3 regions of the Anoxybacillus ayderensis genome follow, and region 2 is predicted to be linked to each of the others. Evidence: riboswitches for the same ligand, from Rfam matches in the RefSeq annotation. Region 2 holds a riboswitch; each other region holds the start of a gene.
The links. Region 2 has a riboswitch for S-adenosylmethionine ahead of HNR63_RS03080 (bifunctional homocysteine S-methyltransferase/methylenetetrahydrofolate reductase). Riboswitches for the same ligand answer to the same signal wherever they lie in the genome.
Positions count from the first base shown of each region.

Region 1: it holds a riboswitch for S-adenosylmethionine, as region 2 does, so the genes downstream of both, mtnW (2,3-diketo-5-methylthiopentyl-1-phosphate enolase) here and HNR63_RS03080 (bifunctional homocysteine S-methyltransferase/methylenetetrahydrofolate reductase) in region 2, are expected to answer to the same signal.
Region 3: it holds a riboswitch for S-adenosylmethionine, as region 2 does, so the genes downstream of both, mtnK (S-methyl-5-thioribose kinase) here and HNR63_RS03080 (bifunctional homocysteine S-methyltransferase/methylenetetrahydrofolate reductase) in region 2, are expected to answer to the same signal.

Region 1 covers NZ_JACDUV010000002.1:291,203-299,787, forward strand. The annotation lists gene HNR63_RS03815 (pyridoxal phosphate-dependent aminotransferase) at 1-1,143, shown strand, start outside; SAM riboswitch class I at 1,233-1,340, shown strand; gene mtnW (2,3-diketo-5-methylthiopentyl-1-phosphate enolase) at 1,400-2,623, shown strand; gene HNR63_RS03825 (2-hydroxy-3-keto-5-methylthiopentenyl-1-phosphate phosphatase) at 2,620-3,276, shown strand; gene HNR63_RS03830 (methylthioribulose 1-phosphate dehydratase) at 3,273-3,881, shown strand; gene HNR63_RS03835 (1,2-dihydroxy-3-keto-5-methylthiopentene dioxygenase) at 3,894-4,430, shown strand; gene HNR63_RS03840 (DMT family transporter) at 4,439-5,290, opposite strand; gene HNR63_RS03845 (ZIP family metal transporter) at 5,303-6,037, opposite strand; gene HNR63_RS13830 (ATP-binding protein) at 6,040-6,759, opposite strand; gene HNR63_RS13835 (hypothetical protein) at 6,735-7,451, opposite strand; gene HNR63_RS03855 (hypothetical protein) at 7,813-8,133, shown strand; gene HNR63_RS03860 (amino acid permease) at 8,145-8,585, opposite strand, start outside.
Region 2 covers NZ_JACDUV010000002.1:150,534-158,493, reverse strand. The annotation lists gene HNR63_RS03095 (methyl-accepting chemotaxis protein) at 1-1,430, opposite strand, end outside; gene HNR63_RS03090 (BMP family lipoprotein) at 1,440-2,405, opposite strand; gene HNR63_RS03085 (YajQ family cyclic di-GMP-binding protein) at 2,574-3,065, shown strand; SAM riboswitch class I at 3,156-3,258, shown strand; gene HNR63_RS03080 (bifunctional homocysteine S-methyltransferase/methylenetetrahydrofolate reductase) at 3,328-5,175, shown strand; gene metH (methionine synthase) at 5,168-7,960, shown strand, end outside.
Region 3 covers NZ_JACDUV010000002.1:276,869-291,186, reverse strand. The annotation lists gene HNR63_RS03815 (pyridoxal phosphate-dependent aminotransferase) at 1-14, opposite strand, end outside; gene HNR63_RS03810 (carbon-nitrogen family hydrolase) at 112-906, shown strand; SAM riboswitch class I at 994-1,093, shown strand; gene mtnK (S-methyl-5-thioribose kinase) at 1,166-2,335, shown strand; gene mtnA (S-methyl-5-thioribose-1-phosphate isomerase) at 2,346-3,380, shown strand; gene HNR63_RS03795 (sugar ABC transporter substrate-binding protein) at 3,377-4,489, shown strand; gene HNR63_RS03790 (sugar ABC transporter ATP-binding protein) at 4,486-5,979, shown strand; gene HNR63_RS03785 (ABC transporter permease) at 5,976-6,935, shown strand; gene HNR63_RS03780 (methyl-accepting chemotaxis protein) at 6,942-8,678, opposite strand; gene HNR63_RS03775 (PAS domain-containing sensor histidine kinase) at 8,714-10,900, opposite strand; gene HNR63_RS03770 (LutC/YkgG family protein) at 11,043-11,708, opposite strand; gene HNR63_RS03765 (LutB/LldF family L-lactate oxidation iron-sulfur protein) at 11,708-13,126, opposite strand; gene HNR63_RS03760 ((Fe-S)-binding protein) at 13,140-13,856, opposite strand; gene HNR63_RS03755 (FadR/GntR family transcriptional regulator) at 13,963-14,318, opposite strand, start outside.

The DNA of each region.
Region 1 (8,585 bases), 140 kb from region 2:
CAACAACTACCGAAGCAATTTTTTGCTTCGCTCGTTCAAAAAGTGAATGCGGTCATTGCTGAAGGGCATGACGTCATTAATCTTGGGCAAGGAAATCCGGATCAGCCGACCCCTGCTCATATTGTAAACGCGATGCAACAGGCGGTAGCAAAGCCAGCGTATCATAAATATTCACCGTTTCGCGGGTATTCGTTTTTGAAAGAAGCCGTAGCGACGTTTTACAAACGGGAGTATGGGGTAACGGTTGATCCCGAAAAAGAAGTCGCCATTTTATTTGGTGGGAAAGCCGGGCTCGTTGAAATGCCGCTTTGTTTATTGAACCCCGGCGATGTCGTGCTCGTTCCCGATCCCGGTTATCCGGACTATTGGTCGGGCGTTGTGCTCGCGCGGGCGCGCATGGAAATGATGCCGCTGCGAGCGGAAAACGACTTTTTGCCCGATTATGAGGAGTTAAACGAAGACGTTGTCCGCGAAGCAAAACTCATGTTTTTAAACTATCCGAACAACCCGACAGGTGCGACAGCAACGGAATCGTTTTTTAAAAAAACCGTTTCGTTTGCTGAAACATACGGCATTGCCGTCGTACACGATTTTGCGTACGGGGCGATTGGTTTTGATGGGAAAAAGCCAATCAGCTTTTTACAAGTCGAAGGGGCGAAAGATGTCGGCATTGAAATTTATACGTTTTCGAAAACGTACAATATGGCAGGATGGCGCATCGGCTTTGCGGTCGGAAACGAAAGCATGATTGAAGCGATCAACGTTTTGCAAGATCATTTGTATGTGAGCATGTTCGGTGCCATTCAAGAAGCGGCAGCGGTCGCGCTTTTACAGTCGCAACAATGCGTCGAGGAGCTTGTCGCCACGTATGAAGCAAGACGGAATACGTTTATTCGCGCGTTAAACGACATCGGCTGGAACGTCCAAGCGCCAGCAGGCTCGTTTTTTGCGTGGCTTCCGGTGCCAAAAGGATATACGTCTGAGACGTTTGCCAATCTTTTGCTTGAACAAGCGCATGTCGCTGTTGCCCCAGGCATCGGCTTTGGTGAGCATGGGAAAGGATATGTGCGCACAGGGCTACTCACAAGCGAAGAACGGCTAAAAGAAGCGGCGGAACGAATCGGGAGGCTACAACTTTTTTAAAAAATCGTTGACAAAATGAAAGACTGCTGTCATAATTCGAATTAAATTTATGAAAAATGAACCATTTGAAAAATTCCATACATTGCGAATTCTTATCAAGAGTAGGCGGAGGGACGAGCCCGATGAAGCCCGGCAACCGACTTAACAAACGTTAAGCACGGTGCTAATTCTCGCAGCAGTAGGCTGAGAGATAAGAAGAGACGAACAATTAGCCTCTTCTTATGAAGAGGTTTTTTATTTGTAAAGGAGTGGCACGATGATTACAGCAACATATTTGATTCATGATGACAAAGATTTGGCGAAAAAAGCGGAAGGGATTGCGCTTGGGCTTACTATCGGGTCGTGGACCGATTTGCCGCAGCTTGAACAAGAGCAGTTGAAAAAACATAAAGGTGTTGTTGAGTCCATTGAACAGCTTGAGGAAGATGAGCGAGTCAATACGTATTTCGGGAAGCGATTGAAACGGGCGCTCGTGCGCATTTCATATCCGAGCGTTAATTTTAGTGCCGATTTTCCAGCGATTTTGACGACGACGTTTGGCAAATTGTCGTTGGATGGAACGATTAAACTCGTTGACCTGACGTTTTCTGACGAATTAAAACGAGCGTTTCCGGGTCCGCGCTTTGGCATTGACGGCATTCGTGAAAAGCTTGGCGTCTTTGACCGTCCGCTTGTCATGAGCATTTTTAAAGCGGTCATCGGACGCGATTTGCGATATGTGACCGAGCAATTAAAACTGCAAGCGCTCGGCGGTGTCGATCTCGTGAAAGACGATGAAATTTTGTTTGAAAACGACTTGACGCCGTTTGAAAAACGCATCGTCGCAGGAAAAGAAGCGTTACAAGACGTGTACGAACAAACAGGGCATCGGACGTTATATGCGGTGAACTTAACAGGAAAAACGTTTGAACTAAAAGAAAAAGCGAAGCGCGCAGCGGAGTTAGGCGCGGACGTGTTGTTGTTTAACGTGTTTACATACGGACTTGACGTGCTGCAAGCGCTTCGCGAAGACGATGACATTCGTTTGCCGATCATGGCGCATCCGTCATTTAGCGGCGCGATCGCTTCCTCGCACGTGTATGGAGTGAGCTATGCGCTTCTTCTTGGCAAACTATTGCGCATGGCAGGAGCGGATTTTTCGCTTTTCCCGTCTCCGTACGGAAGCGTGGCGCTTGAAAAACAACAGACGCTTGCGATTGCCGATGAACTGACGAAAGAAGAGCCGTTTGTTCGCGCGTTCCCTGTCCCATCCGCTGGCATTCATCCGGGGCTTGTGCCGCTTTTAATTCGCGACTTTGGCATCGATTGTGTCATTAACGCAGGCGGCGGGGTGCACGGTCATCCGGCCGGAGCGGTTGGAGGCGGTCAAGCGTTTCGTGCCGCAGTAGAAGCGGTGCTTTCAGGGCGTTCGCTTCATGACGCGGCAAAAGAAAACGAACCGTTACGACAAGCGCTTGATTTATGGGGGAGCGCATCATGAAGCCAGTCATTTTTTGCGACTTTGACGGGACGATTACGTTAAACGATAACATTATTGCGATTATGAAACAGTTCGCTCCACCGGAGTGGGAAGCGATCAAAGACGATATACTTGCACAAAGATGTTCCGTACAACAAGGCGTCGGGCGCATGTTTTCTCTTTTACCGTCGTCATTGAAAGAACAAATCGTGCAATTTTTGCTTGACAACGCCCGCATTCGCGACGGATTTTCGGAGTTTGTCGCATTTACGAAACAAAAACACATTCCGCTTTATATCGTCAGCGGCGGCATCGACTTTTTCGTTTATCCGTTGTTAGACGGTTTGATTGAAAAAGAACGCATTTTTTGCAATCGCGCGGACTTTCGCGGTGAAACGATTCAAATTACGTGGCCGTATGCGTGCGATGAACATTGTCAAAATGAATGCGGCTGTTGCAAGCCGTCTCTTCTTCGTAAACTCGCGCCAAAAGGAGCGAAAACGATTGTGATTGGCGATTCGATTACGGATTTAGCGGCGGCAAAATTAGCGGATCATGTCATCGCCCGCGACTTTTTGCTTGAAAAATGCCGTGAGCTTCACTTACCGCATACGCCGTTTGCGACGTTTTATGATGTCATCAATGCGTTAAAAGAAAGCGAGGTGGTCGCATGAGGCAAAAAAAATGGGAAGAGCTTGCCGAGGTGAAACGGGAGCTAGCGGCGCGCGATTGGTTTATGGGAACAAGCGGCAATTTGTCGCTCAAAGTGAGCGATGAGCCGCTCACGTTTCTTGTGACTGCAAGCGGCAAAGATAAACGAAAAGAAACGGCAGAAGATTTTTTACTCGTCGGTGCGGACGGACAGCCAGCGGAAGCGACGTCTCTTAAACCGTCAGCGGAGACGCTTCTTCACGTCCACATTTACAACAAAACGAACGCCGGCTGCGTCTTGCATGTGCATACCGTTGACAACAACGTCATTTCGGAATGGTACGGCGATGAAGGGGAAGTCGTCTTTACAAATCAAGAAATTATTAAAGCGTTCGGATTATGGGAAGAAGATGCGGTATTTCGCATTCCGATTATTCCGAATTTCGCACATATTCCGACGTTGGCGAAGGAATTTGCGAAACATGTGCATGAAAGCACAGGGGCGGTACTTATTCGCAATCACGGCATTACCGTTTGGGGAAAAGATGCGTTTGAAGCGAAAAAATGGCTAGAAGCATGCGAGTTTTTATGTCAGTACCACGTCAAATTATTACTTTTAAAACGATAAGGGGGAAGAAATATGGCAGTCATTAAAGTGCGCAACACAGGTGAAGTCATTGAAGGAAAGGAAAACGTCGCTGCGTTTTTAAATCAACAAGGGGTATTATACGAACGTTGGGATGCAAGTAAACTTCCAGCGCATCTTCAAAACAAATTTGTATTAACAGACGAAGAAAAAGCGGACATTTTAACAGCGTTTCAATCGGAAATTGAAGATTTAGCGAAGCGAAGAGGCTATCAAGCGTGGGATGTTGTCGCCCTATGCGAACAAACACCAAATTTAGAAGAGCTATTGAAAAAATTTGAACAAGTGCATACGCACACGGAAGATGAAGTGCGTGCAATCGTCGCAGGGCACGGCATTTTCGTTATTAAAGGGGACGAAAAAACAGGATATTTTGACGTACAACTCGAAGCAGGAGACGTCATTTCTGTGCCAGAAGGAAATCCGCATTTCTTTACATTAATGGACGATCGCCAAGTCGTTGCGGTTCGTTTATTTATCGATCCATCCGGCTGGGTTGCCCATCCATATGAAGAAAAAGAAGGGGAATAACGCCCCTTCTATTTTTTTGTAAACAATATGACGCCTGCAATGGTAACAAATGAACCGATCCATTGTGGTGGCGTTAACGTTTCCCCAAGAAGTATGTATGCAAACAAGGCAGTAAAAAGCGGATTAAAATTTAAAAACATGCCCGCTGTCGTCGCACCAACTCGTTTGACGCCGACGTTCCAAAGAAACATCGCGAGCACTGTCGCCCCAACGCTCGTATATAAAAGCGCAAGCAAAAAGGAGACGTTCACATCATGAACGGAAAAAGAAGAAAGAAACGGCAACAATCCGATGACGCCAAATACGCCAGACCAAAACGTCGCCGCAAGCGGAGAGTACGATGTCATCACCGCTTTGGCGCAGGATGAATAAACGCCCCAAATGATGACCGCTCCGATCATCCATACATCGCCGATGTTTACATCCGCTAAACGATGCAGTTGCCCGTGCGTCATGACGATGAGCACACCGATGAGCGAAACGACCATCGCCACCCATTGCCGAAGCGTCAGTTTGTCACGATAGACGACGTATGCAACGAGCGCAATCGCCATCGGGTTTAGCGTTGAAATTAAACCGACATGATCCGCTGATGTGTAGCGAAGCGCTTGAAACATAAATACGTTAAACAACACGACGCCCGACATCCCCATCGCAATCAAAGGAACGATGCCGCGCGTTTGAAGACGGACGGATCGTTCTTTTTTTAACACGATCGGAAATAAAAAAAGGACGGCGATCGTCCAGCGAATAAACGTCAGCGTGAGCGGGGAGGCGTGGGCGACAAGCAATTTGCTTGCGACAAAGTTTCCTCCCCATAATGCGCTTGTCAATAAAAGAAGCATATAATATTTCGACATGTGGATCATCCTTTAAAATGTTTCAATTAAAAATACCATCACTAATAGTCCGATAATAAAAGAATACGTTGACGATTGTTCATTCCCATCACCATGGCTTTCAGGAATTAACTCTTTATAAATAATAAACAACATCGCTCCAGCGGCAAACGCTAATCCGTACGGGACGAGCGCATCGACGACCGACGTTAAATAAAAGCCGATGACGGAAGCGACAAGTTCAATCAGTCCTGTCCCTGTTGCCATCAAAAACGCTTTTCCTTTTGAAATTTGTTGATTAAATAAAAAAAGCGCAACGAGCAATCCTTCAGGCGCGTTTTGGAAGCCGATCGCAAGCGCAATTAAATCACCCATATGGTTTTGTTCGCCGGAAGCGTAACTCACGCCGACAGATAGTCCTTCTGGGATGTTATGAAGCGTAATCGCCGCAAGCACAAGCAACGCTTTTTGGTCAATTTTTATGCCGCTTTCGGTATGCGCTAAGTCGATGTGGGGGACGATTTTTTCAAGAAACGTTAACGCGAGCACACCGACGCACAATCCAACGGCTAAGGCAAAAAACGTTCCGGAAGAAAGCGCTTCTGGAATGAGTCCAAGCATGGATGCCGCCATCATAACACCAGCCGTAAAAGCGAGCAACATGTCGCGCCATTTGTGTGTTAACGAGCGCGACAAAAATAAAATCGGGACAGCGCCAGCTCCTGTGGCAAGTGCAGATAGCGTGCTTCCGATCAGCATGTCAACCATAATCACCCTCCTAACGGAAAACGAACGGTAATCGTCGTTCCTTTCTTTTCTATACTATGAATGTCAATCGTCCCTTCGTGCATGTCTATAATGCGTTTACATATGACGAGCCCAAGTCCTGTGCCTGTTTGCTTAGACGTGACAAACGGTTGGAATAGCTTGTCGCTCACATGTTTCGGAATGCCGCACCCTGTATCTTTGACGCGCAATATGCCGAAGCTTCCTTGTTTTTCAAGAGAAATCGTTAGCTCGCCACCGTGCGGCATCGCTTCTATCGCATTTTTTGCTAAATTTAAGACGACTTGTTTTAAATGGTCTTTTGAACAACGAATCGGAAGCGGTACATCGGCGCGTTGAAACGAATAAATAACATTATGTAAGTGTGCTTGCGACTCGATCATCGGGTGAATGCTTTGGACGATATGATTTAAATCGCATATTTCAAGCTTTTGTACCGTCGGTTTGCCGAGAATTAAAAATTCGTTGACGATATCGTTAATGCGTGTGATTTCGTTTTGAATGACAGAAAAATAAAGTTGCGATTCGTTATCTTTATGTTTTTCACTTAATAATTGAATAAACCCTTTAATGCCAGCAAGCGGGTTGCGAATTTCGTGTGCCGTGCTTGCGGCGAGTGTTCCAATGAGCTCAAGCTTTTGCGCTTCCGTTTCCATTCGTTCGACGATCGTTTGCCGTTTTAATAGCGAATATTGAATGAACAACCAAATAATATGGATGGGATGATCACAATAAGCGACAAGATATAAGGAAGGGAAGCTTGTATATTTTGTTTCATATTTACGCGCGGCACGTTCGCTTCAATCGTCCACGGTGCGTGATTTAAATGGACGCTTACTTTTTGTTGTGATGCTTGACGTTTGTTTGTCGCAAGAAGAAGCGTTCCGTGTTCATCGTATAAGCGAAAGGATGCGTTTGGATCAATGATTTTCATGCGATGTTTCATGTACGCTGTGCGCAATTTTGCAACGAGAAAGCCAGCCGTTTGATTTGTTTGTTCATCGATAATTGGCGTGACGATCGTCGTCGTCTGATGGGTATCGATCATCGTTTGTTTCGTTATTTTTGCTATGTACATCGTGGAACTTGTCATGTCGGAAACGAACGAGATGCGTTCAAAGCGAACGTCTTGTTTTTGCATTTGTTGCAATATGTCGTTTATTTCTTCCTTTTTTAATGTCGCGATATGTTTGCCCATGACAATCGCTAACGTTTCTAGCCGAGCCGTCGTCTCCGCAAGAAAACGGTCAAGGTCATTTTTATGTATATTCGCAAACGTTCGCGTTTCTTCAAGCAGTTGTTGTTGCTGCTGTTCGTCTTGCCAAAGCACAATCCATGCGCTCCCAACAAAGCACGGCAAAATAACAAGCGAGACGTACAACAACCACCGTCTCATTTTCTCTCTCCCCATATGTACTCCCTCGACAAAACGAAATTCAAGGAATATTATAACATAAACATGTGAAAAAAGGCTGAAAAAATCATTAGTGTAAGAAGGGGATTTTTGCTCGGGCAGGAAGGACGAAAACGAAAGATGTCGAAATATGTTCTGTAAATGATAGAGGACGAAAAATAAAAAAGACCAAGGGAGTTACCTTAGTCATTAGAAAAACATATGTAGTCGAATAGATTTCAGTCGCCCCTTGGGACGAGCTACTTTCTATTCTACAGCACGCTAGTCGTTCCAAGGAACGAGTAACGTACTGTACTTAGAGGATATTACATAACTATATTGTTATCAAGGGAGAATGAACCAGATGGAAAGAGAAGTATTGAATATAGAAATGATGCATATTTTTTTGGATGAAAGTGGGACAAAAAAGGATAAACCTACGTTAATGGCAGGATTATTAATTCCATCAAAAATATATAATACTTTCGAATTTGTGGAACTCAATCGGAAACTTCAAAACAAAGAATTTGCTTCCCTTCATTGGACAGATTATACCGGATATCCAAAGATGAGGAACGATATTCTTGAAGTATTTCATGTTTTTTCAAAATATGCTTTGTTTACTAAGTTTAATGTGATTAATTACAATGCGAATCCGCTTGATATACCCCCCCCGCCGAAATGACGGGGGATTTGTTATGCTGACTGTTTTTGTTTGTTCGTTTCGTCGCTTTGTTGTTTGACAACAAGCGGATAAAAAAGCAAGCTGCTTGCCAGCAAGGCGATGCCGAGTAAAAATGTTTTCATATCGGCCGTTCCTGCTTTCACAAGCCAAATGGAGTAAATAGTCGCAAGCACGGCGATCGTTCCGTCTGTCATTCGTTCTTGCATCGTACGATACGTCTCTCCTGTCCAAACGAGCTTCAATTGGAAGACGGATGCGATGACGTACGGAACGAGATACGATAATGTCGCAATGTAAATGACGAAATCGAACGCTGCCGCCATCGAGTTTGAAATCGTTGAAAAAATGAATAGTTGCGCAATCATATTCGAGACGATTAAAGAAAAGCGCGGCATTCCGTTTTTATTTTCTTGCAAAAAGGTGCGCATAAACAATCCTTGTTTTGCAGCTTG
Region 2 (7,960 bases):
GCTTGAATATCTGTCGTAATATGATGCACTTTATTTTCAATTTGTGCAAACGCCTCCGTCGTCGTTTCAATCGCTTTCGCCTGCGCTTCGGCAATGTCAACCCCACGACGAACCGCTTCTGTCACATTCGTCAACCCCAATTGAATGAGCTGTACCATTTCGAAAATTTGGCTTGTCGCTTTTGACGATTCTTCCGCAAGCTTGCGCACTTCTTCGGCAACGACGGCAAATCCTTTGCCCGCTTCGCCTGCTCGCGCCGCTTCAATGGCCGCATTTAACGCAAGCAAGTTCGTCTGCGTTGCAATATCAGCAACCGCTTTTGCCATATCTTGAATTTTGCTTGCATACGTCGCAAACTGCGCAGTCGATTGTTCAATCGAAGCGGTCGCCTTCGTATTTTCATCAATAAATCCTTTTTGTTCTGCTAACGCGGCTTGACCATGCGTAATCGCTTCAACGGCTTCATCGCTATAACGGGCCGTTTGCTCCGTCCGACCGACGTTCTCCTGTACCGTTCCTTCCATTCGTTCAATGAGCTGTACGGCGCTTTGTAAGTCTTCAGAAATGCTTTGCGCCCCTGCAGATAATTCGTTCGTCGATACAGCGACTTGGTTATTAATTTCTGTTAACGTCTTCGTTTCTTCATCAATTTCTTTCGCAAACGCTTCGACTTGCTTGCTGACTGTATCAACTGACTGAAGCAACACATTCAATTGATCGGCCATTGTCGTAAACGCCGCATTTAAATCGGCCAATTCGTCTTTTCCATTATACTTCACAGGCTCAATGCGCAAATTGCCGTTCGCAATTTGTTTTGCGTTTTCAGCAATTTTTCGCAACGGCGTCGACATTTTTTGTGTAAGACGGACGCCGCTAAATCCTGCAAACAATAACACAACCGCAATCGCAACAAGCGAAACGGTAATGACGCGATCAATTTGTTTTTGTAACGTTTTTTGCATGTACGTATAATATTCGCTCACATACGTGTTAACGACGTACACATCGTTCAATACCCCTTCGGCACGCATCGACTGGCGGCGCACTTCCGCTACATCGTTTGCATCAAGCGCATCATTCGATTGTTTGGCAAGCTCAGCGAATTTTTTATTCGCTTGCTCAAGCGCAGAACGAAAATACGGCTCAGTTAATCCTTTATTTAATGCTTGAAGCAACTTTTCCGATTCCGCTAAATGAACGATCACTTCTTGTTTATTTCCTTCTGTCGGACTGTAAGCATAGTTGCTTAAACTTTGTTTCGTCGCTTTTAGCTCCGCCTGCAAATGTTGTGATTTCATCATGAGCGGCACAAAATCTTGATTCGACGATTGAATCGAAAGCATATTTATAATAATAAACACAATAATAGCCCCTGCAATGACGGGTGTAGCTAATGAGTGAAATAACAATCGTTGTTTAATCGTCATCATATTCCTCCTTTATTTTGCGATGCCGTTTGTCGCTTTTTCTTTCCATTTTTCAAGCGTCGCTTGTTGCTCTGGAGTGAACGTCACGACGCGAATCGGTGCCAAATCGACGCCATTTTCTTTTAAGCCAAGCTGAACCGTCCCTTTTGGCACTTCTTTCGTTTCAACGTATTGTTTAATGACTGTATATAATGCGACATCGACATTTTTTAACATCGATGTAACAACCGCTTTTTCCGCATAAAAATATTGGTCGCTATCGACACCGATCGCATATTTTTTATTCATTTCCGCCTCGCGCAGCACGCCGACACCTGTAAATCCAGCCGCCGCATACAAGACGTCTGCCCCATTTGCGATCATTTGTTTTGCAATTTGCGCCCCAAGCTTATCATCACCGAAATTGCCGGCATACACTTCTTGCACGTTCGCTTCCGGTTTAACCGCTTTTACCCCTTGAATAAAACCGTTCGCAAATTTACGAATAAGCGGCACATCCGCTCCGCCAACGAAACCGACGTTGTTCGTTTTCGTCAACATGCCAGCGACTACGCCCGCTAAAAAGCTTCCTTCATCTTCTTTAAACGTAATCGATGTAATGTTCGGTAGGTCAGATACCGCATCAATTAATACGAATTGCTGTTTCGGATATTTTTTCGCGACTTTTTCTAAATCTTGTTGCACCATAAATCCTAATCCGATGACGAGATCGTTTCCTGCTTCAACGAGCTCCGTTAATCCTTTTTCATACGTCTCGGTTTCTTTTAACTCACGGTAGTCAAAAAAGATGCCGAGTTCATCGCGCGCCTTCATTAATCCTTTAAACGCCGAATCGCTAAATGACTGATCACCGAGTCCGACGTCTGACAACATAATGCCCACTTTTATTCGCTCTTTCGGTTGAAAAGAACCCGTTTGCGAACACCCTGCGGCAAGCAACAAAACGAATGCCATCAAGAGTGAAATCATTTTTTTCATCAAATTTCCTCATCTCCTTATCTCTCGATCAAATCGTGCTTCATTTATTATATCGACACATTCCGACATTTTGTTTACTTTTTATAATATAAAGATTTTGTAAAGTTGTTCGTATGCCAACAATCGACTATAATGGAAGCACAACGAATTTATGCTGAGGTGGTTCATATGTCAAAAGAAAGTTCATTTGATATTGTGTCAAAAGTCGATTTGTCGGAAGTGACGAACGCAGTCAACATCGCGTTAAAAGAAATTCAAAACCGCTACGACTTTAAAGGAAGCAAAAGCGACATTTCGCTTGAAAAAGATGAACTCATTCTCATTTCTGACGATGAGTTTAAACTGGAGCAACTCAAAGATGTGCTCATCGGCAAACTCATTAAACGCGGCGTGCCGACAAAAAACATTCAGTACGGAAAAGTGGAAGCAGCATCTGGCGGAACGGTGCGCCAACGTGCGAAACTCGTCCAAGGCATCGACAAAGACAATGCGAAAAAAATTAACACAATCATTAAAAATACAGGCTTAAAAGTAAAAAGTCAAATTCAAGAAGACCAAATTCGCGTCAGCGGCAAAAGTAAAGACGACCTACAAAAAGTGATCGCCGCCATTCGCGAGGCAGATTTACCGATTGACGTTCAATTCGTCAACTACCGTTAAGAAGGCGCTTTGCCTTCTTTTTCTTTTTTGAAATAAAATAGTTGAATATTTCTAAAAAATCAGTTACATTTATGAGTAACTTCATACAACATCTTATCGAGAGAAGGGGAGGGACTGGCCCGATGAACCTTCAGCAACCTGACGATCGTCAAGGTGCTAAGTCCAGACAAGCGATTCGCTTGGAAGATAAGAAGGAGCGCGTCAAGTCTTCTTCTTATGGGGAAGACTTTTTTACTTTAAACGAAGAAACGGAGGAATGGACGTGGGATTGTTAGATGATTTAAAAGAACGCATCGTCATCGCTGATGGAGCGATGGGGACATTATTATATGCGCACGGCATCGATCGTTGTTTTGAAGAATTAAACGTCACAAAACCTGAAGAAATTGTCCATATTCATGAAGCGTATATTGAATCAGGCGCAGAAGTCATTCAAACGAACACATACGGCGCCAACTACGTGAAACTAGCACGTTACGGGCTGCAAGATGACGTAAAAAAAATAAACGAAGCGGCGGTCGAACTTGCGAAAAAAGCGGCAAAAGGGCGCGCCTACGTGCTCGGTACGATCGGAGGACTGCGCAGCACGAATAAAAGCACGATTTCGCTTGAAGAAGTGAAACGGACGTTTCGTGAACAGCTGTACGTGTTGTTAAACGAAGGGGTCGACGGACTTTTGCTTGAAACGTATTACGATTTCGAAGAATTGCAAACGGTGCTTTCCATCGCTCGCAAAGAAACGACGTTGCCGATCATCGCCCACGTCACGTTGCACGATATCGGCGTTCTGCAACACGGAATGCCGCTTGCCGAAGCGCTGACCGAATTAGAACAACTCGGTGCCGATGTCGTCGGCTTAAATTGCCATCTCGGCCCGTACCATATGTTGCGCTCGCTTGAAGAAGTGCCGATTCCAACACGCGCTTTTTTATCGGTATATCCGAACGCAAGCTTGCCGCAATATCGCGACGGTCGCTTTATTTACGAAACGAGCGAACAATATTTTGAAGAAACGGCGCGCGCCTTTCGCGAGCAAGGAGTTCGGCTTATCGGCGGCTGTTGCGGCACGACGCCAAAACATATTGCGGCCATTGCTCGCGCCCTTTCCGATCGCACACCTGTATATAAAAAAGAAGTAAAACAGCGCCATCCGATCGTCGTCCAAGAAGAAAAACAAACGACAGCCCCTTCTCTTGCCGACATCGCTCGCACGCGCCGATCGATTATCGTCGAGCTCGATCCGCCGAAAAAACTCGGCTTAACGACATTTTTAGAAGGAGCAAAGGCGTTAAAAGAAGCGAACATTGATGCCTTAACGCTTGCCGACAATTCGCTTGCGACACCGCGCATTAGCAACGTCGCTGTCGGCACGATCGTCAAACAACAGCTCGGCATGCGCCCGCTCATTCATATTACATGCCGCGATCGAAACTTAATCGGCTTGCAGTCGCACTTAATGGGGCTTCATACGCTCGGCATGACCGACGTGCTCGCTTTAACAGGCGATCCGTCAAAAGTAGGCGACTTTCCGGGCGCAACGTCCGTCTACGATTTATCATCGTTTGACCTCATTTCGTTAATTCGCCAATTTAACGAAGGGCTTTCGTACTCAGGAAAACCGCTCGGACAAAAAACGAACTTTTCGATCGCTGCCGCCTTTAACCCGAACGTACGCCATTTAGATAAAGCGGTGAAGCGGCTCGAGAAAAAAATTGAATGCGGGGCGCACTACTTTTTAACACAGCCGCTTTATAGCGAAAAACAAATCGAAGACGTGTATGAAGCGACGAAACATTTACCGACGCCCATTTACATCGGCATTATGCCGCTCACAAGCGCGCGCAACGCTGACTTTTTACATCACGAAGTGCCGGGCATTACATTGTCTGACGACATTCGCAACCGCATGGCCATGTGCGCAAACGACCGTGTTCAATCAACAAAAGAAGGATTAGCGATCGCAAAAGCGCTCATCGATGCCGCGTTCGATTTATTCCAAGGCATTTATTTAATTACACCATTTTTACGTTACGATATGACGGTCGAACTCGTTCGCTACATTCATGAAAAAGAGCGGCTCGCAAAAGAAAGGACGGTTTATCATGGCTAGTTTATTTGAACAGCTTGAAAAGAAAATTTTAATTATTGATGGAGCGATGGGGACGATGATCCAAGCCGCCAACTTAACCGCAGACGATTTTGGCGGTGAAGCATATGAAGGATGTAACGAATATTTAACGATCACTGCCCCACACGTCATTTCTCACATTCATGAAGCATATTTTGCCGCAGGAGCTGACATTGTCGAAACGAATACGTTCGGGGCAACGCGCATCGTACTAGACGAATATGACCTCGGCCATTTAGCGCTTGAGTTAAATATCGAAGCAGCTAAACTTGCGAAACGAGCAGCGGAAAAATATACGACAACCGATTGGCCGCGCTTCGTTGCCGGCTCGATGGGCCCGACGACAAAAACGCTTTCTGTCACAGGCGGAGCGACGTTTGCGGAGCTCGTTTCCGCATACGAAGAACAGGCGCGCGGGCTATTACTTGGCGGCGTCGATTTATTGTTGTTAGAAACGTGCCAAGATACATTAAACGTCAAAGCCGCCTTTCTCGGTATTACTGAAGCGTTTCAAGCGGTCGGAAAACGAGTGCCGCTAATGATTTCTGGAACGATTGAACCGATGGGAACGACGCTTGCCGGGCAAACGATCGAATCGTTTTTTATTTCCATTCAACATATGAAACCTTTTGCCGTCGGTTTAAACTGCGCCACAGGTCCGGAATTTATGACCGACCATTTGCGCTCGCTCGCTTCATTAGCGAACACGGCCGTCAGCTGTTATCCGAACGCTGGGCTTCCTGACGAAGAAGGACATTATCACGAAACGCCAGACATGCTTGCGAAAAAAATTCGCCAATTTGCTGAAAAAGGATGGTTAAACATTGTCGGCGGCTGTTGCGGCACGACGCCACAACATATTCGCGCCATCGCGGAAGCTGTTCGCGACATTCCGCCGCGCGTGATCCCAAAACAGTTTGCCATGCACGCTGTGTCTGGCATTGATGCGTTGATATATGATGAAACGATGCGTCCGCTTTTTGTCGGGGAACGAACGAACGTCATTGGCTCACGTAAATTTAAACGGCTCATCGCGGAAGGCAAATACGAAGAAGCGGCGGAAATTGCGCGCGCACAAGTGAAAAATGGAGCGCACGTCATCGACATTTGTTTAGCGGACCCTGACCGCGATGAAAAAGAAGATATGGAGCAATTTATTCAACAAGTCGTGAAAAAAGTGAAAGTGCCGCTCGTCATCGACTCGACCGATGAAGACGTCATCGCCTGTGCGTTATCGTATTCCCAAGGAAAAGCGATTATTAACTCCATTAACTTAGAAGACGGGGAAGAACGGTTTGAAAAAATTATTCCGCTTCTTCATCAATACGGTGCAGCAGTCGTCGTCGGCACAATTGACGAACAAGGAATGGCGATTGAAGCGAAACGAAAGCTGGACATCGCCCTTCGTTCATACGATTTACTCGTCAATAAATATGGCGTTTCACCGCACGACATTATTTTCGATCCGCTCGTCTTCCCGATTGGCACTGGAGATGAGCAATATATTGGCGCAGCAAAAGAAACGATCGAAGGCATTCGTCTCATTAAACAACATTTGCCAAACTGCTTAACGATGCTCGGCATTAGCAACGTCTCATTTGGTTTGCCACCTGTCGGACGCGAAGTGTTAAACTCCGTCTTTTTATACCATTGCACGCAAGCAGGGCTCGATTACGCGATCGTCAATACGGAAAAATTGGAGCGGTTTGCGTCCATTCCTGAAGAAGAAGTGCGCTTAGCAGAGGCGTTGTTATTTCACACAAACGATGAAACGTTAAACGCATTTATTCAATTTTACCGCGATAAAACGAAACAACCGAAACAAACAAACGTCCATATGACGTTAGAAGAGCGGCTTGCCACATACGTCATTGAAGGAACGAAAGACGGGCTCATCGAAGACTTGACGCTCGCCTTACAAACGTACAGCCCGCTTGACATTATTAACGGTCCGCTGATGAACGGAATGGACGAAGTCGGTCGCCTATTTAACGATAATCAGCTCATCGTCGCGGAAGTGTTACAGAGCGCAGAAGTGATGAAAGCGGCTGTCGCCTTTTTAGAGCCGTATATGGAAAAAAACGAAACGAGCGTCAAAGGAAAAGTGCTGCTCGCAACAGTCAAAGGCGATGTGCACGACATCGGAAAAAATTTAGTCGATATTATTTTAAGTAACAACGGGTTTCACGTCGTCGATTTAGGCATTAAAGTCACGCCACAACAGCTCATCGAAGCGGTGCGAAACGAACAGCCAGACATGATCGGCTTATCTGGGCTGCTTGTGAAATCAGCTCAACAAATGGTGCTCACCGCCCAAGACTTAAAACAAGCGGGCATCTCCTTGCCAATTTTAGTTGGCGGTGCCGCTCTTTCACGGAAATTTACCGATACGAAAATCGCGCCAGAATACGACGGCATCGTGTTATACGCCAAAGATGCGATGGAAGGATTGACGCTTGCCAACCGTATCGTCCAGCAAGACATTTCTTATGAGAAAAAAGAAAAAACGAAACAAACAATCGAACAGCAAAGCGCAGTCGCTGTCATGACAAAGTCAAATGTGAAGCGGGCACCGATTTACGTGCCGACCGATACAGAAAAACATATATTAAAAGACATTCCGCTTTCACATATTGAACCGTACGTCAATTGGCAAATGCTTCTCGGGCACCATCTCGGTTTAAAAGGAAATGTAAAAAAGCTGTTGGCGGAAGGAAACGAAAAAGCAATCATGTTAAAAGAGTTAATCGATGAGCTGCTCGCTGAA
Region 3 (14,318 bases), 130 kb from region 2:
GGAAATGTTTTCATTTTTCGCACACCTACTTCACAAAAAGGTTGAAATTCTAGTCATGTATCATATATCGTAAAAATCAAAATGTAAAGAAAATTTTTCGAGGTGAATGAAATGAACATTGCTTGCATACAAATGGACATTGCGTTTGGAGCGCCTGAAAAAAACAAACAAACGATCGTGCGCTACATGGAACAAATGGCGCGTGACGTCGACGTCGTCGTTTTGCCAGAACTATGGACGACAGGCTACGATTTAACGAGATTAACGGACATCGCCGACGAAAACGGCGAAGATACAAAAACGTTTCTTTCCTCGCTTGCGCGCACGTACGATGTGCATATTGTCGGCGGATCGGTAGCAAAAAAAACGGACAAACAAATGACGAATACGATGTATGTCGTCGACCGACATGGTCATGTCGTCAGCGAATATAGTAAACTTCATTTGTTCAAATTGATGGATGAACATACGTATTTGCAAGCTGGCGAAACGTTAGGTGTATTCGAGCTTGCTCACACGACGTGCGCAGGCGTCATTTGTTATGACATTCGTTTTCCAGAATGGATTCGCGCTCATACATTACACGGGGCCGAAGTGCTATTTGTCGTCGCGGAGTGGCCGCTCGCTCGCCTTCATCATTGGCGCACGTTGTTAATGGCGAGAGCGATTGAAAACCAATGTTACGTCGTCGCTTGCAACCGCGCAGGAAAAGATCCGAACAACACATTTGCTGGCCATTCGATGATCATCGATCCGTGGGGAAATGTTCTTGCTGAAGGGGACGAACAAGAAGCGATCATTTCGGCGAATATTGACATAAGTGAAGTGCAACATGTGCGCGGGCGCATCCCGATTTTTGCTGATCGTCGCCCAGACGTGTATAAAATTTTTGAAAAAAAGGATTGACAAACGAGCATAAAGCGATGTATGATTCGAATCAAGCGAATTCACGAAACTTTTTCACTGTTAAAAACATTCAAATAACGATAAACACTCTTATCAAGAGCAGGTGGAGGGACGAGCCCGATGAAGCCCGGCAACCGGCGGTAACGCACGGTGCTAATTCTTGCAGCAATAGGCTGAGAGATAAGAGGTGCGAAGCAAACTTCAAACCTCTTTCGTTCAGCGAAAGAGGTTTTTTATTTATGCTAAGGGAGGAATCCATATGTACGAACCGTTAACAGAACAAAAAGCGATCGCCCTTGCTGTTCGGTTAGGGCTTTTTGGGAAAGATGCGCTTCTTTCATGCCAAGAAATTGGCGATGGCAACTTAAATCTCGTGTTTCGCATCGTCAACGAGCGCACAAACGACAGCATCATCATCAAACAAGCGTTGCCGTATGCGAAAGTCGTCGGCGAAAGCTGGCCGCTTACGTTAAAACGAGCGACGATCGAAAGCCAAGCGTTGCGCACATTCGCAAGCTACGTCCCTCAATACGTTCCGAAAGTATACTATTCTGATGAGTCTTTAGCAATTACGGTGATGGAAGATTTATCACATTTACAAATTGCTCGTCGCGGGCTGATCGAAGGAAAAACGTTTCCAAAACTTTCGGAACATATCGGTGAATTTATCGCAAAAACGGCGTTTTACACGTCTGATTTCGGCATGAACCAACAACAAAAAAAGAAACTCGCACAACAATTTACAAACCCTGAACTTTGTAAAATTACAGAAGATCTCGTATTGACCGACCCGTTTTTTGACCATGACACAAATAACTTTGAAGCGGAACTTCGCGCAGATGTCGAGCAACTTTGGCAAGATGACGTGTTAAAATGCGAAACCGCAAAACTGAAACGGCTCTTTTTAACGAAAGCGGACGTCTTGCTTCATGGCGATTTACATACGGGAAGCATTTTTGCAAGCGATGATGAAACGAAAGTGATCGACCCAGAATTTGCATTTTACGGTCCGATCGGCTTTGATCTTGGGCAATTTTTCGCTAATTTGCTGTTAAACGCTCTCGCTCGCGATGAACGTGACCGCGAACCGCTCTTTCATCATATCGAAAAAACGTGGGACGTGTTTGTTCGCACATTTTCTGAACTTTGGCGTGAAAGCGATGAACCGTATGCGCAAATTTCTGGCGTGCTTCAAGACGTGCTTCACGATGCAAAGATCGAAGCGATTGGATTTGCTGGCTGTGAAGTCATTCGCCGAACGATCGGTTTAGCCCATGTCGCAGACGTTGACGAATTGCCGCTTGAGCGCCGACTTGATGTGAAACGTCACGCGCTTCGCCTCGGACGTGCGCTGATCGTACAGCGTGAACAATTGCCGATTCAGGCGATCAAACAACTTGTGCAACAAACGGTACATGTGAACAGCTAGGAGGAAGACAATGAAATCTGTACAATGGCACGATACACATATCACAATTTTAAACCAACAAGCGTTGCCTCATAAGACGGAATATTTGGAATTAAAAAACATAAAAGACGTATGGGATGCGATCGTGACGTTAAAAGTGCGCGGGGCGCCGGCAATCGGCACGACTGCCGCCTACGGCTTAGCGCTTGCGGCAAAATCGTATGAGACAGACGACTTAGCGCAATTTCATGCCGAGTTAAAGCGCGACCGCGACTATTTAGCTAGCTCGCGTCCGACCGCTGTCAACTTATTTTGGGCGCTTGATCGGCTTATGAAAAGCGTCGCGCAAGCAAAATCCGTCAACGAAGCGAAAACGACGCTCATTCATGAAGCGATTTGCATTCAAGTAGAAGATGAAGACGTATGCCGCCGCATCGGCGAACATGCCCTTTCCCTTTTTCAAGACGGCGATCGCATCATGACGATTTGCAATGCCGGGGCGATTGCGACGGCGCGCTACGGAACGGCGCTTGCTCCGTTTCATTTAGCGAAAGAAAAAGGAATGACGCTTCATGCGTATGCGTGTGAAACGCGACCTGTCTTGCAAGGGGCACGGCTCACCGCTTGGGAGCTTTCACAAGCCGGCGTCGATGTGACGCTTATTACCGACAACATGGCCGCGCAAACGATGAAAGCAAAACGCATTTCCGCTGTCATCGTCGGCGCGGATCGCATCGCCGCAAACGGCGACACAGCAAACAAAATCGGCACGTTCGGTCTAGCCATTTTAGCAAAAGCGTTCAACATCCCATTTTACGTCGCCGCCCCGCTCTCAACGATCGACTTACAGACGAAAACAGGCGACGACATTCCGATTGAAGAACGCGCTAAAGAAGAAGTGACGCATATCGGCGGCGTGCGTATCGCACCGAATGTGAACGTCTACAACCCTGCCTTTGACGTCACACCGCATGAACTCATTACCGGCATTATTACCGAAAAAGGCATCATTTTTGGCGATTACGCAACAAAACTGCCGACATTATTTGAGGAGGTATTCGCATGAGAAATGTATGGCTTGCCTTCGTGCTTCTTTTGGCGCTATTAGCCGGATGCACGAACGAACAAGATGCCGTTTCTAAACCGGCACAACAACCGAAAGAAGAAACGAAACAAACGAATGAAACAACAGGAGCGGACATTCCAGCCGCACTAAACAAACCGATTAAAATTGCCGCTATTATGCAAATGTCGATCGGCACCTTTTCATCGCAATATATCGCAGGTGTGAAAGAACAAGTCGCAAAATTTGGCGGCGACGTGCAAATTTATAACGCGGATAACGATTTAACGAAAATGGCATCGTACGTCGAAACGGCGATTAACCAAAACGTCGATGCGATTTTATTAGACCATGGACGGGCGGATGCGCTAAAAGCCCCTGTGGAAAAAGCGCTAGCAAAAGGCATTCACGTCGTCGCGTTTGATAATGATTTAAACATTCCGAGTGTCACTGTCATTGACCAAGACGATTACAGCTTAGCATGGAAAACGTTAAAAACGTTAGCGGAAGATTTAAACGGTGAAGGCGAAATCGTCACGATTTGGGTCGGCGGCTTTACGCCGATGGAACGGCGCCACGTCATTTACGAAGCGTTTCAAAAACGATATCCGAACATAAAAGAAGTCGCAAAATTCGGTACAGCGAGCGCAAACACCGCTTTAGATACACAAACGCAAATGGAAGCAATTTTGAAAAAATATCCGAACAAAGGCGATATTGATGCGGTGTTTGCGACGTGGGACGAGTTCGCCAAAGGAGCAACGCGCGCCATTCAACAAGCAGGTCGAACAGAAATTAAAGTGTACGGCATCGACTTAAGCGATGAAGATTTACAAATGATTCAACAACCGAATAGCCCATGGGTCGCAACGACAGCAACCGATCCAGCGGAAGTCGGACGCGTGCAAGTGCGCTTTGCGTATCAAAAAATTGCAGGGGAAAAAACGCCAAACATTTATTCACTTGAACCGCATTTAGTGAAACGTTCCGACTTACCAGATCAACAAGTGTCGATGGGCGAACTGCACAACTACATTTCAGGCTGGGGACAATCAAACGTCGCTGTCTCTCCATGGATGAAAACGCTCGAACAACAGGTGAAAAAACAATGAGCGGGCTTTCTATGAAACAAATCGTCCATTCGTTTGGCGATGTCACCGTATTAAACGGCGTGAACTTCCATGTCCAACCGGGCGAAGTTCACGCCCTTTTAGGTATGAACGGCGCAGGAAAAAGCACGTTAATGAACATTTTAGCTGGTCACCTGCAAGCAACGAGCGGAGCGATTGACATCGACGGACGGTCGTATACGTTTTCTTCCCCGCGAGATGCGAAGCGAGCGGGCATCGGACATGTCGTGCAAGAAGTGGATGCGGCGTTATTCCCTGCCCTATCCGTATATGAAAATGTGCTCGCTGAACAAATTGTTGAACAACCGAACATGTTGTTTTCAAAAACGAACAAGCGGGCGTTTGTGTTACAACTTCTTGAGCGCGTCGGTTTGGCGCATGTGTCGCCTGATGCGTCCGTCCAAACGTGCTCGCTCCATGAAAAACAGCTTATTTTACTCGCTCGCGTCCTTTCTTCTTCCGCTCGCTACATTATTTTAGACGAGCCGACCGCCTCGTTAAGCGAAGAAGAAACGAAACGGCTATTTGCGATGATTGAACAATTAAAAGCACAAGGCGTGTCGTTTATTTACATTTCGCATAAATTGCACGAAGTAAAACGCATTTGCGACCGGATGACGATTTTGCGCGACGGCACAGTTGTATATGAAGGTGATGTATCGCTTCCGACGGAACAAATCGTGCGCCATATGGTCGGGCGGCAACCGGAGACGCGCAACACTTTTGCGCGGGAAAAAAGTGAAGAAACGATATTTGAAGTGAAACAACTATACATTCCAAAAACGAAAACGACGGTAGACCTTGCTGTACGACGCGGGGAAATTGTCGGCATTGCCGGCATCGTCGGCGCAGGAAAAACAGAATTAGCAGAAAGCATCATCGCCCATGTGAACACGACAGGGGAACGCATCGTGCGCGGGAAAAAACAAACGTGGACATCGCCAAAAGATGCGATCGAAGCAGGCGTTTGTCTCATTCCAGAAGAGCGCCGAAAACAAGGATTATTTATGAACGAAACGGTAGAAAAAAATTTGACGGTGCGCCTATTGTCGAACATTTCGAAATGGCAATGGATTCATAAACGACGCGAGCGCACGATCGCGACATCGCTCATTTCATCGTTACATATTCGTCCATCCTCGCCGGCCGCCTTGGCAAAAAACTTAAGCGGCGGCAATCAACAAAAAGTCGTCATCGGCAAATGGCTGCAAACGAACAGCGACGTATTTCTTTTTGACGAGCCGACAAAAGGCATTGACGTGCACGCGAAAGAAGAAGTATTTTCGATCATTCGCTCGCTTGCTGAAGAAGGAAAAGCGATCATTTATTTCACGAACGAGTTTCAAGAGCTGCTTCGCATTGCACATACGATTTACGTCATGGTCGACGGTCGTTTCATCAAAAAAATAGACGCCCAAGAAGCGACATACGAACAGCTCGTCCATGATACAACAGGAGGTGACATGAGATGAAGTTTTTATACAAATACGGAACGATCATCGCCATCGTTGTCGTCATTAGTTTTTTCAGCATCACGCTCGATTCGTTTTTTACGTATGCAAACTTTAGCGACATTTTACGTTCGATTTCGATCGTCACGCTCGTTGCGATCGGCATTACGTTTTCATTAATTGTCGATGGATTTGATTTATCGGTCGGCTCAACGGTCAGTTTAGCGACAATCGCAAGCGCCTCCGCGCTCGTTTTACATCGCCAAGAGCTGTTCGTCGCGCTCATCGTTCCGCTTCTTCTCGGCGTGCTCGTTGGATTGCTGAACGCCTTTCTCATCATTCGCCTTCGCTTGCCCGATTTATTGGCGACGTTAGCGGTCATGTATATCATTAACGGCGTACAATTGACGTATACGAAAGGATTTTCGATTTACAACGACATGCCGCTCCCAGAAGGCGGAACGGCGCCGGGAAAATTTATTCCATCGTTTTTATTTATCGGACAAGGAGAGCTGTTTGGCATCCCATTTTCTGTGTTGCTTATGCTTTTTGTCATCGTTTGTGCTCATCTTTTTTTAACGTATACGAAATTCGGTCGCTTGTTTTATATGACGGGCGAAAATCGCGAAGCAGCAAGGCTCACCGGCATTCCCGTCGATCGTTACCGCACGGTTGCGTATATGATTAGCGGACTGTTCGCTGCTTTAGGCGGCATTGTTCTTGCTTCGCGCATCGGCACCGGACAAGTATCGGCAGGGGCATCGTTATTAATGGATGGCGTCGCTGCCGCCTTTATCGGCTTTTCCGTCTTTGGCGCAGGCAAACCGAACGTCATCGGCACGCTGCTTGGTTCAATTTTAATCGGGGTGTTGTTAAACGGGCTGACGATGATGAACGTGCCGTACTACGCCCAAGATATAATAAAAGGAACGATTTTAATTTTCGCACTTGCGTTGTCCCATATTGTAAAAAAGTAACCCACCTTACGCAAGGTGGGTTTCAAACGTCCGTTCTTTTTCTACTTTTTCCATTAGTTCATCAATAAGACGAATGACTTCGGTCGATGCTTGTTCGAGTTCTTGCAGTTGCGCTTCGGCACCTTTTATATCGCCTTTTGCGTACGCTTCCGCTGCTTTTTTCGCCGCGACGTGCACACGTTCATGAGGGGCATCGAGCTTTTCATACGCTGGTGTGCCTTTCAGTTGTTTTTTCGTTTGTTCATCAAAGTACCATTTTCCTAATCGGCATTGATGGTGAGAAGCGACATCTTCTGGACGAACGGTTTCGTAGCCGACAATCATATTGTAAATGCGCCATTTCCATAATAAGTGATCCGTTTTCGCTAAATGCAATAACGCTTTCGCAGATAGTTTAATATTGTTTTCGTTAACTAAATGTAAACGGAAACGGTCGATCGCTTTGCTTAACGCATGAACCGTCTTTCCTGTTTTTTCACCAAGCTCGCGAACGTATTCTGTTAATGAGGCAATCGATGCCATTCGGTTTGCGATTTCATCGACAGCCGCCGCTTGTTGTTCAGCAACCGCAGCATTCGTATTTGTACTATCTTGAATGTCGCCCATCGCTGATACGATTTCGTTTAATAAAGGCATCGCTTCTTGCGCTTGACGAACCGCTTGACGAATCGTCGATGACGTTGAATAAATGGCCGATGATACTTCCGATGAAATCGTCCGCAACTCTCCGACGTTTCGTTGCACTTCGCCGAGCGATTGTACCGTATGATCGGCAAGCTTCCGAATTTCTTCCGCAACGACGGAAAATCCTTTTCCGTATTCCCCTGCACGTGCCGCTTCAATCGAAGCGTTTAACGCGAGTAAATTCGTTTGATCCGCAATGCCGTTGACAAGCTGCATCACTTTTTCAATCGCGCTTAAATGTTGTTGTAAATGTTCAAAACGATCAACCATGTTCGTAAACTGTTCGGACGTTTCCATAATTTCTTCAAACGCTTCCGTCATCATTTGTTGCCCTTTTTCCGCCTGTTCAACGGATGTCGTCGTTTTTTCGGCGATGACGGTCGCCGCGTGCGCCACTTCCGAAACGGCGGTCGTCATTTCTTCCGTCGCCGCCGTCACCATTTGTACATCGCTATTTTGTTGATCGAGCGCTTGCAGTAAATCTTTAATAAACATAATTTCCGCATTTTGTTCCATCAACATTTCTGTTCCGCTTGCGATTTGTTCCATCATCGTTTCTGTGTACACTTCAACGAGAAGCTGTTGCTCAATATTAATCGCCCGCTGCAACGTTTCCATCAATGTTAAACAACGTTTCGGCGCAAGGGCGGTTTTTGATAACAACGTTGTTAAAATAAAGAAATTCAAATGATTAAAGGCAACGATCAATTTTCCGACATTCACTTTTTGTTTGCGCAACAAATGGAAAAAGCGAAGCGATTCATCGACGTACGCGCGGTTGCGTTCCATCGTAAAAAAGGCGTTCATATACGCTTCGATGCGCGCTTCAGTCACCGCATTTGCCGCTTCTGGCTGCACTTGTTTCAGCCCCTCATAAAAAAGACGAACCATCTCTTGTTTGTACGGTGAAATGAGTTCATCAATTTGTTTTAACTTTGCGAAATCTTCAGTCGTAAAATGGTTGTATGATAACGTGTCGATAAATCGTCCTTGAAACGAATAGTCTGTCCCTTTTTCAAGCAATTCGTTTAATGACGGACGAAGGCGCTTAAATAACATGCGATTCACCTCTTTAGCTGTCTTGACATATAAGTCTATTGTACTATATCTCTTTCATGCATGTCATTAGTAATTGGCAAGGTAATATAAAACGTCGTGCCAACGCCTACTTCGCTCTCGACATCAATGCGCCCGTCATGTTCTTCAATAATTTTATAGCTGACCATTAAGCCGAGCCCCGTTCCACGCTCTTTCGTCGTATAAAACGGCTCCCCTAATTTTTTTATTTTCTCTTTCGGAATGCCGCTTCCTTCATCGCGGATGGCGATGCGTATGCCTTCTTCGACACGTGAAACAGAAACGGTAATCGTGCCGCCGTTTGGCATCACTTCAATCGCATTTTTTAATATGTTAATAAACACTTGTTTTAATTGCTTCGGTTCGCAATAAATAAGCGGCACTTGTTCATACGTCGCTTCAATTTGAATGTTATGCATCGTCGCCTGCACGCTTAATAAATCGACCGTTTCTTGCATAATTTTCACCACGTCGCCTCGTTCATAATGAATGGCTTGCGGTTTCGCCAACACGAGAAATTCAGTAATAATTGACTCAATGCGCTTTAATTCTGACATAATGACGTGGAAGTACATATCATATTGTTCGCAATCATTGCCGATACTTCCTTGCAATAGTTGAATAAATCCTTTTAACGCTGTCATCGGGTTGCGAATTTCATGAGCGATGCCTGCTGCTAGTTGCCCGACGACGTTTAACGTATCAGACTTGCGCAACTGTTCTTCCATTTCTTTTTTCTCGGTCATGTCGCGCACCATCATTAACCCGACATGTTCAATAATGTTTGGCTTAAACGATAATTCCACAATTTTTTTCTTTCCTTCGCCATCGATGAGCGCAAACTCTTTTTCTTCTTCTTCATTTCTCAGCCACATGTGAAATTTATTTAAATCGTTGCTTGCAATAAACGTATGTAAGCTCTTTTTCATTAGCTGTTCTTTTTGAAGGGCAAAAATGCGGCAGGCGGCAGGATTCGCATCAAAAATGCGCTGTTTATCGTCAATGAGCACGATGCCGTCCATCGCATGATTAAATACGCTGCGAAACTTTTGTTCTTGTTCGCGCAACTGCTTTTCCATTTTTCTTCGTTCGCTGACGTTGCGAAAAATCGTTAAATGGTAGCCGTTAATGGCGCCTTTTTTCGATGTAAATTCAAGCTGTTTTGTTTCGCCATTTGGCATATGAAACGTCAGTTCATCGCGAATTTGCCCATCGCGGAAAAATTGGCGCAGCACGTCGCGCACTTTTTTATTTTTTCCATCGATAAACTGCAATAAGTTCGCATGGACGAGATCGTGAAGCGGTAGCTCAAACGTTCGGCTTGCGGCTGGATTGGCGCGCAAAATGTTTCCAAAATCATCGCAAATAATAATCGCTTCGTGCGCTTGTTCAAAAATGGCGCGAAATCGTTCTTCGCTTCGCTGTAAGTTCATTTCCATGTTTCGTTTTTCTGTCACGTTGCGCATAATCGCCATAAAAAAGCCGCTATGCACGTTCGCTGTCAACGTCAATTCAAACAACTTTTGCATGCCGTCGCCTAAAATAAATGGAAGCTCGCTTGATACCGTTCCGTTTCGTTTTAACGTAAGCAACAGTTGATCGAATAAATCGTGATATTCAATCGGAATAAATGTTTGCATCGAAAGCTTGAACAAATCTTCTTTTTTTACGTTGACGCTTGCACAAAAGGAAGGATTGGCGTCAATGAAGCGACCTTGTCCATCAAAAATAACGATGCCGTCGCCTGCGCGATTAAACAAATCTTTAAATAACGTTTCGTTAATCGTTCGTTCACGCTCAAGCGCTTTTTTCGAGGAAATGTCACGGATGATATATAAATCAAATTGTTGCTTTTGATGGCGGCGCATAAATAGTTGCACATGTTTCAATTCACCATCGGCTAAACGGACGACGAGTTCATCATCGTACGCCCCAAATTTGCGCAACATTTGCTTTTGAAATTGAAAAATATGTTCAGGTACAAGGTATAAATATTCTTGAAATTTTTTTCGCAACAGTTGTTCTTTTGGCGTACGAAATAAACGGCACGCCGCATCGTTGACGTCAACGAACGCCCCGTCATCTTTCACAATAATCATCGCATCTGTCACTTGTTGCAACATAAAATCATACCGACTCATTCGCTCATCGATCGCTTCTTTCTCTCGTTTTGAAAGCTGAACGAATACGGATTCCTCCATCATATCTTTCAAACTCAAACGCTTTCCCTCCCCACTACTCCCTCTTCATATCATGTATATTCGCTACATCTGTTTTCATTCCTTCTTAACATTCTGAAAATTTTACTAATCTGATCGGATTAAAAAAGAGCAGCTCATTCGCTGCTCATTGATCGGTAATCACGATATATGTCGCTTTCATCGGTCCGTGTACCCCAACGACTAAATTCATTTCAATGTCTGCGGAGTTGCTTGGACCTGTAATGAAATTGATGCATGACGGAACATGTTTTTGTTCGCGAATGAGGCGCGCCGCTTGCGTCATGCGCGGAACGATTGTACTTTTCGGAATGATCGCCACGTACGTTTTCGGTAAAAAGCTAATCGTCCGCCCTTGGTTGCGATCATTAAGCAACACGACCGTTCCGGATTCCGCTAACGTTATGTCGCTAAATGTGATACCGATGTTCGCTTTTTCCGCTGCTTCAATGTTTGCTCGTCCGAGCGATACGTCCCATACGTGCACATCTTCTCTTTTTAAAAACGAAGATAAACCGACTTGTTCATATCGCTCATCATTTGCGACAACGATCGGTCCGCCGCCATGGGCGTCAATGACTTGTTCGATCGTGTGACAGAGCCCATCTGTTGTCGTTTCCACGAGCGTCGTATGAATGCGGGTACATTGCTTTTTTAATTCATCAAGTAACTCGTCTTGACTATACCCTTGAAATACCGTCTGTTGCGGCGCATGTTTCCATTGCGGACGTTCAACAAATGCAGGCATATCACGTCCAAGACGAGAAGCGAGGCGTTGTAAAAAAGCTTCCATTACTCTTCCCCCCTTTGTTTGAACCAGTCGCGAAACCGTTCTTTTTCTGGCGCTGGAAATTCGCGAATATCCGTCCATGCTTTTAACGGCCCTGGGCCTTTCGAAATGCGGTCGTTTACTGTAAACGGATTGACGGCCGTCGGTGCAATTTTTGAACCGAGTTTATACAACATGGACGATGCCGCGCCAAGCCCGAACGCTTTCATCGCTAACTTTTCCGAAATCGGCGCCTTTCCTTCCCGTTCAACAATCGTTTGCCGATGTTTTAACAACAGTTCATGGAGCGGAATTTTGACCGGACATGCTTCTGTACAAGCTGCACATAACGTCGATGCATACGGCAACTCTTTATAGTCGTCATAGCCACCAAGAAGCGGCGACAAGACGGCCCCAATCGGTCCGGAATAAATCGAACCGTACGAATGACCGCCGATATGACGGTATACCGGACAAACGTTGACGCAAGCCGCACAACGAATACATTGCAACACCGGTTGAAATTCCGTTCCTAAAATATCGGAACGTCCGTTGTCGACAATGACGAGGTGAAATTCTTCTGGTCCGTCCACTTCCCCTTCATCGCGCGGACCTGTTAATACCGTAATGTAGCTCGTCAATTTTTGCCCGACGGCGCTTCGTGTCAGTAAGCTGACGAGCACTTCCATTTCTTCAAACGTCGGTACGATGCGCTCCATTCCCATGACCGTAATTTGTGTTTTCGGTAAAGCGGTCACTAAATCGGCGTTTCCTTCGTTCGTGACTAACGTGATCGAACCTGTTTCCGCAACGGCAAAGTTGCATCCGGTAATGCCGACATCTGCCGTCATATATTCGTTGCGAAGCATATGGCGCGCATGAAGCGCCAATTCTTCTGGCTTTTCTGTTTTTGTATACGCCAGCTTTTCTTTAAATACGTCGCGAATTTGTTCTTTATTTTTATGAAGCGCAGGCGCGACGATGTGCGATGGCGGATCGTGGTCATCGACTTGCAAAATGTATTCGCCAAGGTCTGTTTCAATGACTTCGCATCCGAGTTTTTCAAGGGCGGCGTTCATATGAATTTCTTCGGTCACCATCGATTTTGATTTCACAATTTTTTTCGCTTGTTTGCTTTCGACGACGCGGCAAATGTAGTCGTTCGCTTCTTCTGCCGTTTGCGCGAAAAACACATGCCCCCCGCGCTTTTTTACATTTTCACTTAATTGCATTAAATAATAATCTAAGTTTTCGAGCGTATGTTGACGAATTTCTTCCCCAAGCGCGCGCCATTGTTCCCAATTGCCGAGCTCCGCTGCTGCTTCCAATCGGCGCGTGCGCAGCCGCTCTTGCGCTCCTGCCACCGCTCCGCGCATGAACGTATTATGAATCCCTTTTTCCACTCTCTCGTGAAATTCTCCCATGTTAATTTTCATCGCCATATGAATCCCCCCTTTATCGGCTATTTAACACTTCGGCAATGTGCATGACGCGAATCGGCTTTCCCTTTCGCTTGATGCGCCCGCCGATGTTCATTAAACAGCCGCAATCGGCTCCGATTAAATAATCTGCTTCGACTCGTTCAATACATTCAATTTTTTCATCGACCATTTGTTCCGAAATCGGCCCCATTTTGACGGAAAACGTACCGCCAAATCCGCAACAATTGTGCGCGTTTGGAAGCGGCACGACTTCAAGGTCTTTCACATGTTGCAAAAGCGCAAGCGGCGCATCTTTCACGCCAAGTAAGCGCGTCATATGACATGACGTATGATACGTCGCTTTTCCTTTTAACCGCGCCCCGACATCTTCCACTTGTAGCACATCGACGATAAATTGCGTCAATTCATACGTTTTATCGGCCACGCGTTTCGCCCGCTCTTCCCATTCACCGTCGCCTTTGAAAATGTGCGGATATTCTTTAAACATCGTCGCACATGAACCAGATGGCGTGACGATATATTCGGCATGTTCAAACGTGCGAATCATATGTTTCATCGCTTCTTTCGCTTCTTTTACATAGCCGCTATTGTACGCCGGCTGTCCACAGCACGTTTGCGCTTCGGGAAAATGAATCGTACAGCCAAGCCGCTCTAGTAGCTCGACTGTCGCTTTTCCGACGTTGACGTGAAACAAATCGACTAAACATGTAACAAATAATGTAACGTTCATTCCCGATCCCCTCTCCAAGAAAACGTTTTCTTTTTTTCACTTTACATCTAATTGCCAAATTAGTCAACCGGTCATCTGATGAGTACGTTCGGAGGAAGCCCCTCCGTTATGAAGAAATATAGTCGGACAGCACTTTTTCGACATGACCTAAATGGTCTTTCATTCGCTCTTGGGCAAGTTCGGCGTTTTGTTCGCGAATCGCCTCAAAAATAGCAATATGATCTTCAAGCAGCTGTTCGGTCGTCGCTTGTTTGGCAAACAACCAAATGCGGCGCGTCTCGCGCATCGTCTCCATCATCATGCCTGAGACGTTGTTCATTAAACTCACTAATAGCGGATTTTTCGTTGCTGCGGCAATTGCCATATGAAATAAAAAGTCCGCTTTTTCGCCAAGCTCTTCGTCGCCAATCGCTTCGCGCATTTGCGTAAGGGCGCTTTGCATCGCGCGCAAATCTTCGTCTG